Regions from separate parts of the Brevibacillus sp. NPDC058079 genome, predicted to be linked through region 1. Evidence: riboswitches for the same ligand, from Rfam matches in the RefSeq annotation. Region 1 holds a riboswitch; each other region holds the start of a gene.
The links. Region 1 has a riboswitch for cobalamin ahead of cobO (cob(I)yrinic acid a,c-diamide adenosyltransferase). Riboswitches for the same ligand answer to the same signal wherever they lie in the genome.
Positions count from the first base shown of each region.

Region 2: another riboswitch for cobalamin. It lies ahead of ACFVS2_RS14835 (energy-coupling factor ABC transporter permease); the one in region 1 lies ahead of cobO (cob(I)yrinic acid a,c-diamide adenosyltransferase).
Region 3: another riboswitch for cobalamin. It lies ahead of metE (5-methyltetrahydropteroyltriglutamate--homocysteine S-methyltransferase); the one in region 1 lies ahead of cobO (cob(I)yrinic acid a,c-diamide adenosyltransferase).

Region 1 is NZ_JBHVSO010000008.1:179,194-183,354, reverse strand. It holds gene ACFVS2_RS23080 (LeuA family protein) at 1-1,052, shown strand, start outside; gene ACFVS2_RS23075 (M15 family metallopeptidase) at 1,159-1,851, opposite strand; cobalamin riboswitch at 2,034-2,249, shown strand; gene ACFVS2_RS23070 (hypothetical protein) at 2,207-2,386, shown strand; gene cobO (cob(I)yrinic acid a,c-diamide adenosyltransferase) at 2,414-2,962, shown strand; gene cobD (threonine-phosphate decarboxylase CobD) at 2,959-4,074, shown strand; gene cobU (bifunctional adenosylcobinamide kinase/adenosylcobinamide-phosphate guanylyltransferase) at 4,071-4,161, shown strand, end outside.
Region 2 is NZ_JBHVSO010000004.1:332,758-336,918, reverse strand. It holds gene ACFVS2_RS14845 (GerAB/ArcD/ProY family transporter) at 1-876, opposite strand, end outside; gene ACFVS2_RS14840 (quinone-dependent dihydroorotate dehydrogenase) at 1,028-2,119, shown strand; cobalamin riboswitch at 2,253-2,446, shown strand; gene ACFVS2_RS14835 (energy-coupling factor ABC transporter permease) at 2,589-3,353, shown strand; gene ACFVS2_RS14830 (energy-coupling factor ABC transporter substrate-binding protein) at 3,350-3,634, shown strand; gene cbiQ (cobalt ECF transporter T component CbiQ) at 3,631-4,161, shown strand, end outside.
Region 3 is NZ_JBHVSO010000001.1:1,191,216-1,195,376, forward strand. It holds gene ACFVS2_RS05405 (acyl-CoA thioesterase) at 1-260, opposite strand, end outside; gene metE (5-methyltetrahydropteroyltriglutamate--homocysteine S-methyltransferase) at 296-2,578, opposite strand; cobalamin riboswitch at 2,724-2,922, opposite strand; gene nrdF (class 1b ribonucleoside-diphosphate reductase subunit beta) at 3,009-3,959, opposite strand; gene nrdE (class 1b ribonucleoside-diphosphate reductase subunit alpha) at 4,015-4,161, opposite strand, start outside.

The DNA.
Region 1 (4,161 bases):
TCGAAGCAAAAAAGCTTGGCTTACAGGTTAGATTCACGATTGAAGACGCTTCACGGACAGAGTGGGAAAGGATATCCAGCTTAGGTCATGTTGCTTTACAGGCAGGCGCAGATCGCATTAGTTTGGCAGATACTGTCGGGATATGGGAGCCTGATACATGCAAAAAAATCGTAACTCGTGCCATTGAGGAATTTGGATGCGAGATTGAAGTGCATCTGCATAATGATTTCGGTCTTGCTCAAGCGAATGCGCTGGCGGCTATTGATGCAGGCGCCTCTGTCATTGATACAACAATTTTAGGAATCGGTGAAAGAGCTGGCATTACTGACTTGATCCAGCTTACTGTCGCGTTGCAAAAGCTGCGAAATGATCATCGTTATTCTTTGGATAGAATTCCCGAGCTTGTACAAGCGATACGTCTGACGACAGGGTATAGACCGGACGAACTGCGCCCTATCACTGGGCAAAATGCCTTTACGCATACATCGGCTTACCATGTCCAAGCCGTAAAGAGAAATTCCAAAGCGTATGAGCCATTTCCTCCCGAAACGATTGGAAGAATACGGCTTCTCGAAGAAAAGCGTCCTCCACTAGGAAGCCCAAAGCTGCCTGTTTCCTTACAGGTAGGAAAGCCGTTTCCCAAAGGTGCTTCAGAGCTACAGTATCATCGTGACGGTCCAGGGATACGCTGGGTTATGATGGATTCGCGTGTTGATGAGCGAGCCTCATTCTATGTGATCCAAAGGATCTTTAGATTATGCGATTTGTCCGGTGTTTCTGAAAAACATGTAGACAGACATGCGCATCATTGTGACAGTGCCTTCCTCTTTTGGGGAGATGCACCTGATGGCACTAGTCTGGTGTGTCATGTTCAACTGGGTGAAGAAGAGAAGACTGTTGAGAGTCCAGCAGCTATTTTTATCCCAGCAGGCGTCGAGCATTCCTATCACTATGTGTCAGGGCGCGGAACTTATACAAATATTGTATTGTCGCCTGAATACAACAAAAGCCTTTTGGTTTCAGCAGCATCTTCTGAAATACCAGTGACCTAAGAGCTACAGGAATTTGTTGAGTTTGAAGAGTGGGCGGCCATCTGGGCATGAGTACGGTATCGACCGGGCTCATGCCTTTTTCGGCTGAATACTTGAGTATTTGTGGTTACATCGACAAAACCCCGCCATAGATCGGCTCCTGCTGCGTTTTTTGTCCCCAGGTGCGCGTCCCATACTCGAAATGCCACCATTCTTTCGGATAGTTGACGAATCCGACAGTCGTCATCAAATGATACAGCAGTCGGCGATTGTCTCGAATCTCGATGTCCTTTTGTGTAGGATGTACGAGTTCTTCATAATGGCGAGTTGCAGCCCTTACACTGAAATTATCGAAGGCTGTCCCCATCTCCAGCCAGCCATCAGGTCCTGCGATAGTCAGATCGACTGCGCCACCGGATAGGTGAGGGGACGGCTTGGAGAGGTCTGTTGTTGGATAAGCGACGAATTTGCTCAATTCATCGGTGAGCGCGGGTCCTTCCTGCCAGCCTTGTGAAAGCAAGGCTTCACGGAAACGTTCATACAAGGATGCCTGTACCTCGAACGAGCGCCAGCCGTCCAACACGACGAGCTTGTAGCCAATAGGCAGTTGCGCGGCTGCCATGGCGAGCTTGCGTGCTGCCCCTTCTCGCAAAAAGGCTTCTGGCTGTGTTCCGGCATAGCCCTCGTGGTAGTAGGCTGGATAGACTGTGATTTGTTCACAGAGGGAAGAGAGGGGGATCATCGGTTCGTCGCATTCCTTGATCGGCAGTGGGCTGGGCAAGACCATGTCTGGTATTTTTGGAATCGGAGGAAATAGCATGACTGCACACCACTTTCGATTGTTTGCCAATAGGGTAACGAAAATTTTCAGGTAAGTAAATGGTGATTATCTTAAATTTTCTGCCAATAGACACCTGCGAGGAATCGGCAGCTTTTGCTTGAATCCTCGGTAGCTTTTGCTATTATTAAAGCAAGTGCTTGTCAACGAAACGAATGACATTTACATATGGAAGAGAAACAGGTCCTTGTTTTTGCGAAACCGATTCGCAGGAGCAAGGTTAAAAGGGAAGTTTGGTGAAAAGCCAACGCGGTCCCGCCACTGTAAGAGAGTAGCTGTTCTTCAAGGCACCATGCCATCCACTGCCCATCCGGGAGCGGGAAGGAGAAGAAGAGCGATGATCCTCGAGCCAGGAGACCTGCCTGTTTTTATGTTTACACTGATTTCCTTCGGGTCAAAGGAAGAGGTGAGGATTGTTGCTTTCGGCTATCCGCGCTTTGTTTTTCCTTACGTACTGGGGAAACAGAGCGCTTTTTTTGTTGGCTTCGGAAAGTATTTGGAGGAAACAACGGAGTAAAATACATCACTTTTTGAGGTGGTTACGATGGAGAAAAACGATAAGAAGCGGGGCTTGACCCTCGTTTACACGGGAGACGGCAAAGGAAAAACGACGGCAGCAGTCGGATTGGCTGTGCGGGCGACAGGGCGCGGAAAAAAGGTGCTGATGGTTCAATTCATCAAGTCGCCGGAGCGTACATACGGAGAAAAGATTATTTTCGATAAATTGGGCATAGAAATTGTGCAAATGGGTGTTGGCTTCACATGGACGAAGACACCGGAGGAGCATCGTCAGGCTTTGAAAGAAGCTTGGGCGTTTGCGAGCGAAAAGCTCTCTTCCGGAGCGTACGATGTCGTCATTCTGGATGAGCTGAATAATGCATTGGCGATTGACCGCTTCCCGATTGACGATGTGTTGCCATTGTCCGATGTCTTGGAAGCGATTCAAAACAGGCCAAGTCATATCCACCTCGTGATTACGGGACGGGCAGCAAAGCAGGAGATTTTGGACATCGCAGATTTGGTGACAGAGATGAAGCCAATCAAGCATTACTACGATGAAGGGATTCCAGCTGTGCTGGGGGTAGAGTTTTGACAAGCGCAGGTGTAATAGAAACATACGGTCATGGTGGAGACTTGCTGACCGCAGCGCAGCGCTTTGGTCGAGAGCCAGGGCAGTTTCTGGATTACAGTGCCAATATTAATCCGCTGGGGATGCCAGCAAGCGTTCGTGAGATGCTGCTGGCTTCGCTAGCTGCTGTAGCGCATTACCCAGACCCTGGACATCGTGTGTTTCGTCATGCATTGGCAAAACGGCTGCAAGTGCCGGAAGAATGGTTGCTGCCTGCCAATGGTGCAGCGGAGGCAATGGCATTGGCCATCCTCGGCCTTTCGCCGCAAACGGTTGGTGTAGTGTATCCTTGCTTTTCGGAATACGCGCAACTTTCCGAGCAGTATGGTGCTCGCGTCATTGGCTGTTTCGGGAAGGAAGCGAACGGGTACAAGCCCGATCCTGAAGAGCTGCACACTCTTTTTACGCAGTCTGATCTCGTATTTGTCGGGTCGCCAAACAATCCAACCGGAATCCTGTATCAACCGGATGAGCTGCGCCAAATGGCGGAATGGACGAAAGAGACCAATACGTGGCTCATCGTGGATGAGGCTTTTCTCGATTTTGTGGAGGAAGAGCGGCAGTATACATTGGCGACGCAGCTGGAGCGCTTTACCCGTGTGATTTTGATGCGTTCGATGACGAAAATGTACGCGATCCCGGGATTGCGCCTGGGTTATGCGATTGCGCATCCAGATGTCATTGCGAAGATGCGCCAGAAGCAAGTGAGCTGGAGCGTGAATGCACTAGCCCTTTTAGCTGGAGAACTGTGCTTGCAGGAGCAGGCATACGAGAAACAGACGCGCAGGCTCATAAAAGCAGAACGTGCGTATTTGACTGATTGTATCCGTAGTGAGTTGGGCTGGCAGGTATGGCCTGGGGAGGCAAACTTTTTGTTGCTGCGATCGCCAGAAGGATTGCCAGCTGAACAATTGCAGGCACGGCTCGGCAAAAAAGGCGTTCTGATCCGCAACTGTGCGATGTATCCCGGTTTGACGGCACATGATGTGAGAATCGCAGTGCGTGGACGAGAGGAAAATGAACGACTTCTGGCAGCGCTTCGCGAGGTCCATGCGGAAGGAAGTGAACAGCGATGAGCTTGGTGCTGGTAACAGGCGGTGTCCGTTCAGGAAAAAGCCGCTACGCGGAAGAGCTTGCGATGACGTTGAGCAGTCGAGTCCTGT
Region 2 (4,161 bases), on a different contig from region 1:
CAAATCTCCTAAAAGAATCAGGCAAAGCGTTATTCGAATAAAAGCACCAGAAAGCCACTGAAAAATCGAGAAAAACTCCATGTTCTCGATGTCTTTTCCGATCGTGAGTAGCCGCCATTGTTCAAATGCAGGAAAACGTTGACGAGCGGACTCCACAGGTCCAAATTCTGCAATTGCCCCTGTCAGTGGGCTGAGTGTCAACAGCAACGTGATACCGAGCATGACAAAAAAGTGTATGAGTCGAAACGGCTTTCGTACGTGATGCTGGAGCAACAGGAGCAGAAACATCTCGGTGAAACCGCCGCCAACGTAAAGCATCCCATGTAACAGCGGACGAAAACCGTTCTGGAAAAGCGGGAGCAAAAGACTATAATCCTTTTTGGGAATATTGCCAAAAGCAACGAAAAATCCGAGCAACACGACTATGGGGAGCAAGATGCCTGCTGTGATTCCAACGGAGGTCATACCTCCAATAGAAGCGAGTACACATAGCCCCATCAAGGCTAAAGCGGTCACCCACTCGGGTGTTCGAGGCAAGTAGTTTACGGTTGTCCAAGTTTGCGTATCGATCAGATTCGTTAGCGCCATTAGGTACAGGCAAATCATGATTGGAACGAGCAAGAAATTGCTGACGATTTTTCCTGATCGTTGTGAAATCCACTCATACAAAGACTGTTGAACCAAACTTCGATTAATTACAAACAGCAGATACGCCCAGAAGGAAAAGGGGATACCTGAAAGCAACACGCTCAACCAAGCATCTCTGCCTGCTTTACTAAGTACGAGGGGGATGACGGTTACGTGGTTCGTAATGCCGATCGTCAGCATCATCACCATAATGGCTTGACCAATCCCGATTTTTCCGTCCACTTTCATGAAAGACTTATCCCCCTGTGCGTGGTGGTGTTGTTAGGATTTGCCTGCTTGCTTGGAAATATGTATCAGGTATAAAGGTTACATCCTCCCGAAAAAGTATGGTATTCTACTATGAGGTAAAAAGGTAGAAACGGAGTAAGGAGTGCAGCCGATGTATCAGCTCATAAGAAAATATCTATTCCAGCAAGATGCGGAAGAGATTCATGAAAAGACAATTGGTGCCTTAAGGCTAGTGGAGGATTCTGCTCCAGGCAAAAGCATCCTGAAGATGATCTATCAGGTAAAAGACCAGCGGTTGGAGAATAAGCTGTGGGGAATGACGTTTCCGAATCCAGTCGGACTTGCAGCCGGTTTTGATAAAAATGCAGAAGTCTATCATGCGTTGGGTGCTCTTGGTTTTGGGTTTGTGGAAATCGGGACGTTGACGCCGCAGGGGCAGCCAGGCAATCCGAAGCCGCGTTTGTTCCGATTGCCGGAACATCAAGCTGTCATTAACCGGATGGGCTTCAACAATCACGGTGCGTATTTGGCTTCCCAGCATTTGGTCGGTTACGCATACTCAGATGTTCCGATTGGGATTAACATTGGGAAAAACAAAGTAACGCCGAATGAAGAGGCGGCCATCGACTATAGCAAATGTATGGACATGCTCTATGCATACGGTCACTATTTCGTCATTAACATCAGCTCTCCGAATACCCCGAATCTGCGTGACTTGCAGGAAACAGAGAGCTTGCGTCATTTGGTGCGTGCAGTAAGGGAAAAGGCGACCGAAATGGAAGCGCGTGCCATCAAGAAAAAACCGATATTGCTGAAAGTAGCACCAGACATGTCGGATGAGCACATGCGCGATGTTGTTCACGCTGCTGTTGAAGAAGGCATTTCCGGAATTATCGCTACCAATACGACACTGTCACGCGAGGCGGTTTCCGGACATCGATTTGCCGAGGAAGCTGGTGGCTTGAGCGGAAGACCTCTTACGGAGCTTTCCACTGCTTGGGTGAAGGAGATTTATCAAGAAGTAGGAGACAAGGTACCAATCATTGGTGTCGGAGGCATTTATAACGGCGAAGACGCCTACGCGAAAATCCGAGCAGGAGCCAGTCTCGTTCAGGTGTATACGGGGATGATTTATCAAGGCCCAGGTATTGCCAAGCAAATTAACAAAAAACTGCTCAAGCTCATGCAGCGCGATGGTTTTAAACATATTAGTGAAGTAATTGGCGTAGACGCAAAAGAATAGATAGAACAAGCACGCATAGGTCGATGGCTCCGTTTGTAGTGGGGCATCGGCTTATGCGTTTTTGCTTATATTCTTCCGATTTATGTAGTGATCCGGTATAATGATGTGGGACAAACATGAATTGTCTGTCAATTGCATATTGTCGGCGTTAGGTGCCTTTATGTGACGCATAAAGGGTAACAGGGAATCGGGTGAAAGTCCCGAGCGGTCCCGCCACTGTAACCAAGGAGCTCTCTTTGAGAAGGAAACCACTCATTTTCGTATGGGGAAGGACAAAGAGCGCATGGATCTGGAAGCCAGGAGACCTACCTAGTAGCCACACCACAGAACCTTCGCGGAAAGGAGCGGTGAATACGAGGCAATGAGGCTGTATAGTTAGTCTGTTGTTTTGTGTGCACATCTCGTCCATTGATGGATGGGATTTTTTTATTTGTAGGAAAGAACGAAAGTCAGTGAAGGAGGAATGAACATGAATCGATCTCGTCTCGTATCGACTTGTCTGATGATCGCGGGCTTTGTCCTGTATTTTTTGCTCAATGAACCAGAGACAGGACATGCGATGCACATCATGGAAGGGTATTTGCCATTGTCCTGGGCCCTATTTTGGTGGGCTGTCTTCTTGCCATTTTTTATGCTTGGAATTCGCTCGATTAACAAGATTGTAAAAGAACATCCTGAAATGAAGCTCCTTATTGGCGTTGCTGGAGCGTTTGCGTTTGTTTTATCTGCACTGAAAATACCTTCGGTTACAGGCAGCAGCTCTCATCCGACTGGAACGGGGCTTGGCGCCATTATGTTTGGGCCTTTTGCGATGTCTGTGTTAGGGAGCATGGTGCTCTTGTTTCAAGCTTTGCTTTTGGCACATGGAGGTTTGACTACGCTAGGGGCAAATGCTGTATCCATGGCTGTAGTAGGACCACTGGTGGCATACGGAATCTATCGGATGATCATGAAGGTCAACGGAAGCCAACGTCTGGCTGTTTTTGCGGCGGCTGCTTTGGCTGACCTCACTACCTATTTGGTGACTTCGATTCAACTGGCACTCGCATTTCCAGCTGAATCTGGCGGAGTGTTGGCCTCGTTTGCCAAATTTGCAGGAATTTTTGCATTCACGCAAGTACCGCTCGCAATCAGTGAAGGTCTGTTGACTGTCCTTGTTTGGAACTGGTTGTTATCTTACAACGCAAAAGAGCTTACACAGCTTCGTTTGCTCAAACGGGAGGAATCGCTGTGAAAAAAGGATGGAACTGGCTTTTACTCTTGGGGGTAATCGTATTGGCGATTGTCCCGCTGTTGCTGGTGCAGGATTCGGAATTTGGCGGCGCAGACGGCGTAGCGGAGGAAGCGATTAAGGAAATTGCTCCGAATTACGAACCGTGGTTTCAACCGCTGATAGAACCACCAGGGGGAGAGACGGAGAGTCTATTGTTTGCGGTGCAGGCGGCGTTGGGAGCGGGAGTGGTTGGCTACGCTGTAGGCTTGTACAAAGGTCGGTTGGATAAGCGGAAAAAATGAACGGTCTGCAGCTTGATTCACTTTCTTATCAAAGCAGGCTAAAACGTCTGCCGCCAGCTCATAAGTTATTGCTGGCGAGTGCATTGTTACTACTCGTCTTGGTGGGACATGTATGGATGCAGATGGCCGTCGTTGTTTGGATGACGGTATGGGTAGTGGTGTATGCCCGTATTCCTGTCCGTATCTATTGTGCCTTTATGATCGTGTCGCTCTCGTTTTTCGTGGCGGGGCTCCCTGCCCTATTGGTAGAAGGGGCGAGAGCAGGAGAAGTACACGTCCAGGTCGCGGCAGCATGGGAGTTGGGTTCGTATGTGCTCTATGTGCCTACGTCATCATTTAGTAAAGTTTGGATTTTATTTTGGCGTACCATGGCGAGCTTATCTTGCTTTGCTTTCATTTTGTTTACCGTGCCGTTTGCTGAAATCTTGCAGGTGCTTCGCCGACTTCGTATGCCTGTCCTTGTGACTGACTTATTAATGATCATGTATCGCTTTATTTTTGTGTTGGTAACGATTTCTCACCAGCTC
Region 3 (4,161 bases), on a different contig from region 1:
GTCTTATGAGTCCAGGTGACATAAGCCTCCAGGTTGATCGCTTCTCCAGTCTTGATTGGCGCGAGAAAATCAAAGGAATCGCTGGACGCAGTGACAACAGGTTTACGGCAATGGCGCATGGCTGCGATGCAGGCGATCTTGTCTACATATGCCATGACTTTCCCACCGAAAATGGTATGGTGGTGATTCGTATCCGGTGGAAAGACAAGATCAGTCAAAAAGGTTCTCGATTGTTGGATCGGTCGTGCTTCTGTTATCATTTGTGGTGTGACTCCTCTCATCGTGTGCACCTTCCCTACTGGGCTGTCAAACGACTCCGAATCGCCTTCGTTGCCGCAACCATGTTTCGTAATGACTGAACGGTTTCTTCTCTCCCTCTTGTCTTCAGCCCGCAATCCGGGTTAATCCAAAATTGATCTGGTGGAAGTACTTGTACACCTCGTGCTACCATATCTTCCATTTCTGAGACAGCTGGAATTCGGGGACTATGGATATCGTATACGCCGAGCCCGATACCTTTGTCATACGTACCTGTTTCGAATACAGACACGAGCTCTCCATGGCTGCGTGAAGTTTCAATCGAAATCACATCGGCATCGAGTTCGCTGATGACATCCATGAAATCTTGGAATTCGCAATAGCACATATGTGTATGAATCTGTGTGCTCGGCGCAACGGTAGAGGTCGCTAGACGAAACGCTCTGACAGCCCATTCGAGATAAGCTCCCTGCTCTTCGTTTTTGAGCGGCAATCCTTCGCGCAGCGCTGGTTCATCGACTTGAATCATGAGAATTCCCGCTTCTTCCAAGGCTTCTACTTCTTTTCGCAATGCCAACGCGATTTGCTCGCACACTTCTTGTCTGGAGACATCGACTCGAGCAAACGACCAATTCAGAATGGTTGCTGGGCCAGTTAACATGCCCTTCATTGGTTTGGCGGTCAATGATTTTGCATACACACTTTCTTTGACCGTCATCGGTGCTACAAACTCCACATCTCCGTAAATAATAGGTGGCTTGACGCAGCGCGAGCCATATGACTGAACCCAGCCGTTTTTCGTGAACAAAAAGCCATCGAGCTTTTCGCCAAAATACTCAACCATATCGGTTCGTTCGAACTCACCATGGACGAGGACATCTAGACCGAGCTCTTCTTGTATCTCAATCCATTCCTTGATTTGCGCCTGAATGAAAGCATCGTATTGTTCCACTGTCCAATTCCCTTTTTTAAACTGTTGTCGGGCTTGGCGAACCTCCGCCGTCTGCGGGAAGCTTCCGATTGTAGTAGTTGGCAACAGTGGCAACTTCCACGTATTTTGTTGAATCTCTCGACGTTCGAGATAAGGAACACTTCTTTCAAGTTTTGCTGCAGCTATTTGACGTAAAGCATTCTGCACTCCTCGACGATTCCTCGCTGGAGATAATGCCAGCTTCAGCAAGTCCGCTTCATTTTGGGCGATCTCTTTCGAAATGACATACTTACCATATCGGAATCCTTGGACTAAGAGCTGTACTTCCCCCAGTTTTTCGTCGGCAAACGCCAATGCAGGCATGACTTCCTCTGGCAAGTCGCTCTCTGCTTCAACCGTTACAGGTACATGCAACAAACTACTGGACGGCTGCAGCCACAGCTTTTCGAGTGGTACGATCTCGGAAATTTCTTTGATCAGCTCCCACTTCTCCTCAATGGACGCACGCCATATGTTTCGACCGTCGATGATTCCCGCTCCGAGAATCTTGTCTGCTGGAAACCCGTGTTTTTTCAGATTGGTCAGATTGCGCTTCGCTCCGTGTACAAAATCAAGACCAATTCCTTTTACTGGTAAGGAAATCAGCTCCTCGTACCAATCCACCGCTTCAAAATAGGTTTGCAGCATGCACTGTAGATGTGGTAGTGCTTGACCGATTTGCGCATAGATACGTTTGATGATGGCGCGATCAAGCTCCGATACATCCAGTGCAAATGCAGGCTCATCGATTTGCACCCATTCCACGCCGTGCAGATCCAACTCGCGGAGAACGTCTATGTAAAGCGGAACGAGTTGATCCACGACGATCTCAAATTCGTTTTTCTCATATCCTTTGGACAATTTGACAAACGTATACGGGCCTACAATGACAGGCTTTCCGATGATGCCAAACTTTTCCTTGGCCTCCAAATATGCTTGGAGAGGCTTATTCTCGGTTATGGCTGGTTGTCGTTCACCGAACTCCGGGACGATATAATGGTAGTTCGTGTTAAACCATTTCGTCATTTCGCTGGCGACAGCTTCCTTCGAACCGCGAGCCATGGCGAAGTATGTGGCTAAAGAAACCGGGCCTCCCTTGTATTCATAACGCTTGGGGACCATTCCAAACATCACAGCCATATCCAGCATGTGATCGTAGTACGTAAAGTCACCCACAGGGATCAGCTCGACCCCTTTTTCCTGCTGACGCAACAGGTTTTGGTGACGGATTTGCTCCATTTGCTGTACCAGGCTTTTCTCATCGATAGTGCCTGCCCAAAATGCTTCCAATGCCTTTTTCCACTCCCGGTTCTTCCCGATCCGTGGATATCCCAAATTGCTGCTTTTCATGAGCTTCCTCTCCATTCTTTATTCGATCTTGACTTGAATCCGCCCAATAAAAAAGGCATCTCCAACGATCAAAAAGAACGTTAGAAATGCCAAATAAGCACTGAGATCACAGCATCCTAACACCTCCCTATCTCCCGTAGGTTAAGCAGTGTCGTCGAAACAGGCAGGTCTCCTGACTTTGGGATCATCATCTGCACATGCCTTCCCAATCCGTTTGGATCAGTGGCTGATAAATGTGCCGACTCCCCTCATACAGTGGCGGGACCGTGTCGGATTCTAACCGACTTCCCTTTTCATCCTTGGTCGATCTTGATAACCAAAGAACCTGTTCCCACTCTTATGAAGTTATCGTGGTTCTGTGAAGTGCCCCAGTAAACTAGCAGGGCAGCATACTGTTCATACAGTAACACAGAATCCATTTTTTGTCATACTAAAATTTAAAATCATCATCGGTCAACGGCTCTACGTTTAGCGTGCGGACATAACCATTTCCTTTTTTCGAGAAGAAGTCATGCTGCTTCGTCTGCGTTCGAATACCGTTCAGTACGATCGGGTTCACTTCTTCCTCCGGGAATAGCGGATCCAGCCCCAGATTCATCAAAGCCTTGTTCGCATTATAGCGCACGTACACATGAACATCTTCAGCCAATCCGATTTCCGTATACAACGAAGTCGTATAGGCCTCTTCATTTTCTTGCAGCTCGTGCAAAAGGGCATACAGTTCCTCTTTTGCTGCGGCCTGCTCGACCACACTCAGACCTTGATAGACTTCTTGCGCGAGAACGCCGACATAGAGTCCGTGGATGCTCTCGTCGCGAACAATCAGATCGATAATTTCCCCGCTGCTTGTCATCTTGCCTTGCCCCGCCAAATAGAGCGGATAGAAGAAGCCGCTATAAAACAGATAGCTTTCCAGGAAGACGGACGCTACCATCGCCATGTATAAGTCTTTCGGTTTCTCAATTTCTTGATAGCGTTTCGAGATGAGGGCCGCTTTCTTTTGCAGATGTGGATTGTTTTCTACCCACGAAAAAATACCGTCAATCTCTTCTATCGATGCCAGCGTTGTAAAAATACTGCTGTACGATTTGGCATGGATTTGCTCCATCATGCCCATGAAGGCGAGAACCGCTTTTCTTTGTAGTCCATCGACATGCTCCATGATCTTCGGCATCCCTACTCCACCCTGAACCGTATCTAGCAAGGTGAGACCGCCCAATACTTTTTTATATGTGTCGCGTTCAGTCGCACTGAGCTCCATCCAGGACATCTTGTCATCTGACAGCGGAATCTCATCATCCGTCCAGAACTGCATGATGTTTTGATTCCAAAACGTCATTGTAAAATCGTCGTCCGGCCTGTTCCAATTGACTGCTTTCATATGGCGTTCCTCTTCTCTATTTGCTTGATGCTTTTCCATTTATAAATCGAGTTCACTAAATAGCGCAGCTAATGCACTCTTCTACAGTCAAATGCTTCGTACGGGTATAGTAGAGTGACTTCAGACCTTTTTTCGCTGCGTAAATGTAATAGCGAGCCAGTTCTCTGGTTGAAATATTGCTGTTCACGTGCAGCACTGTCGA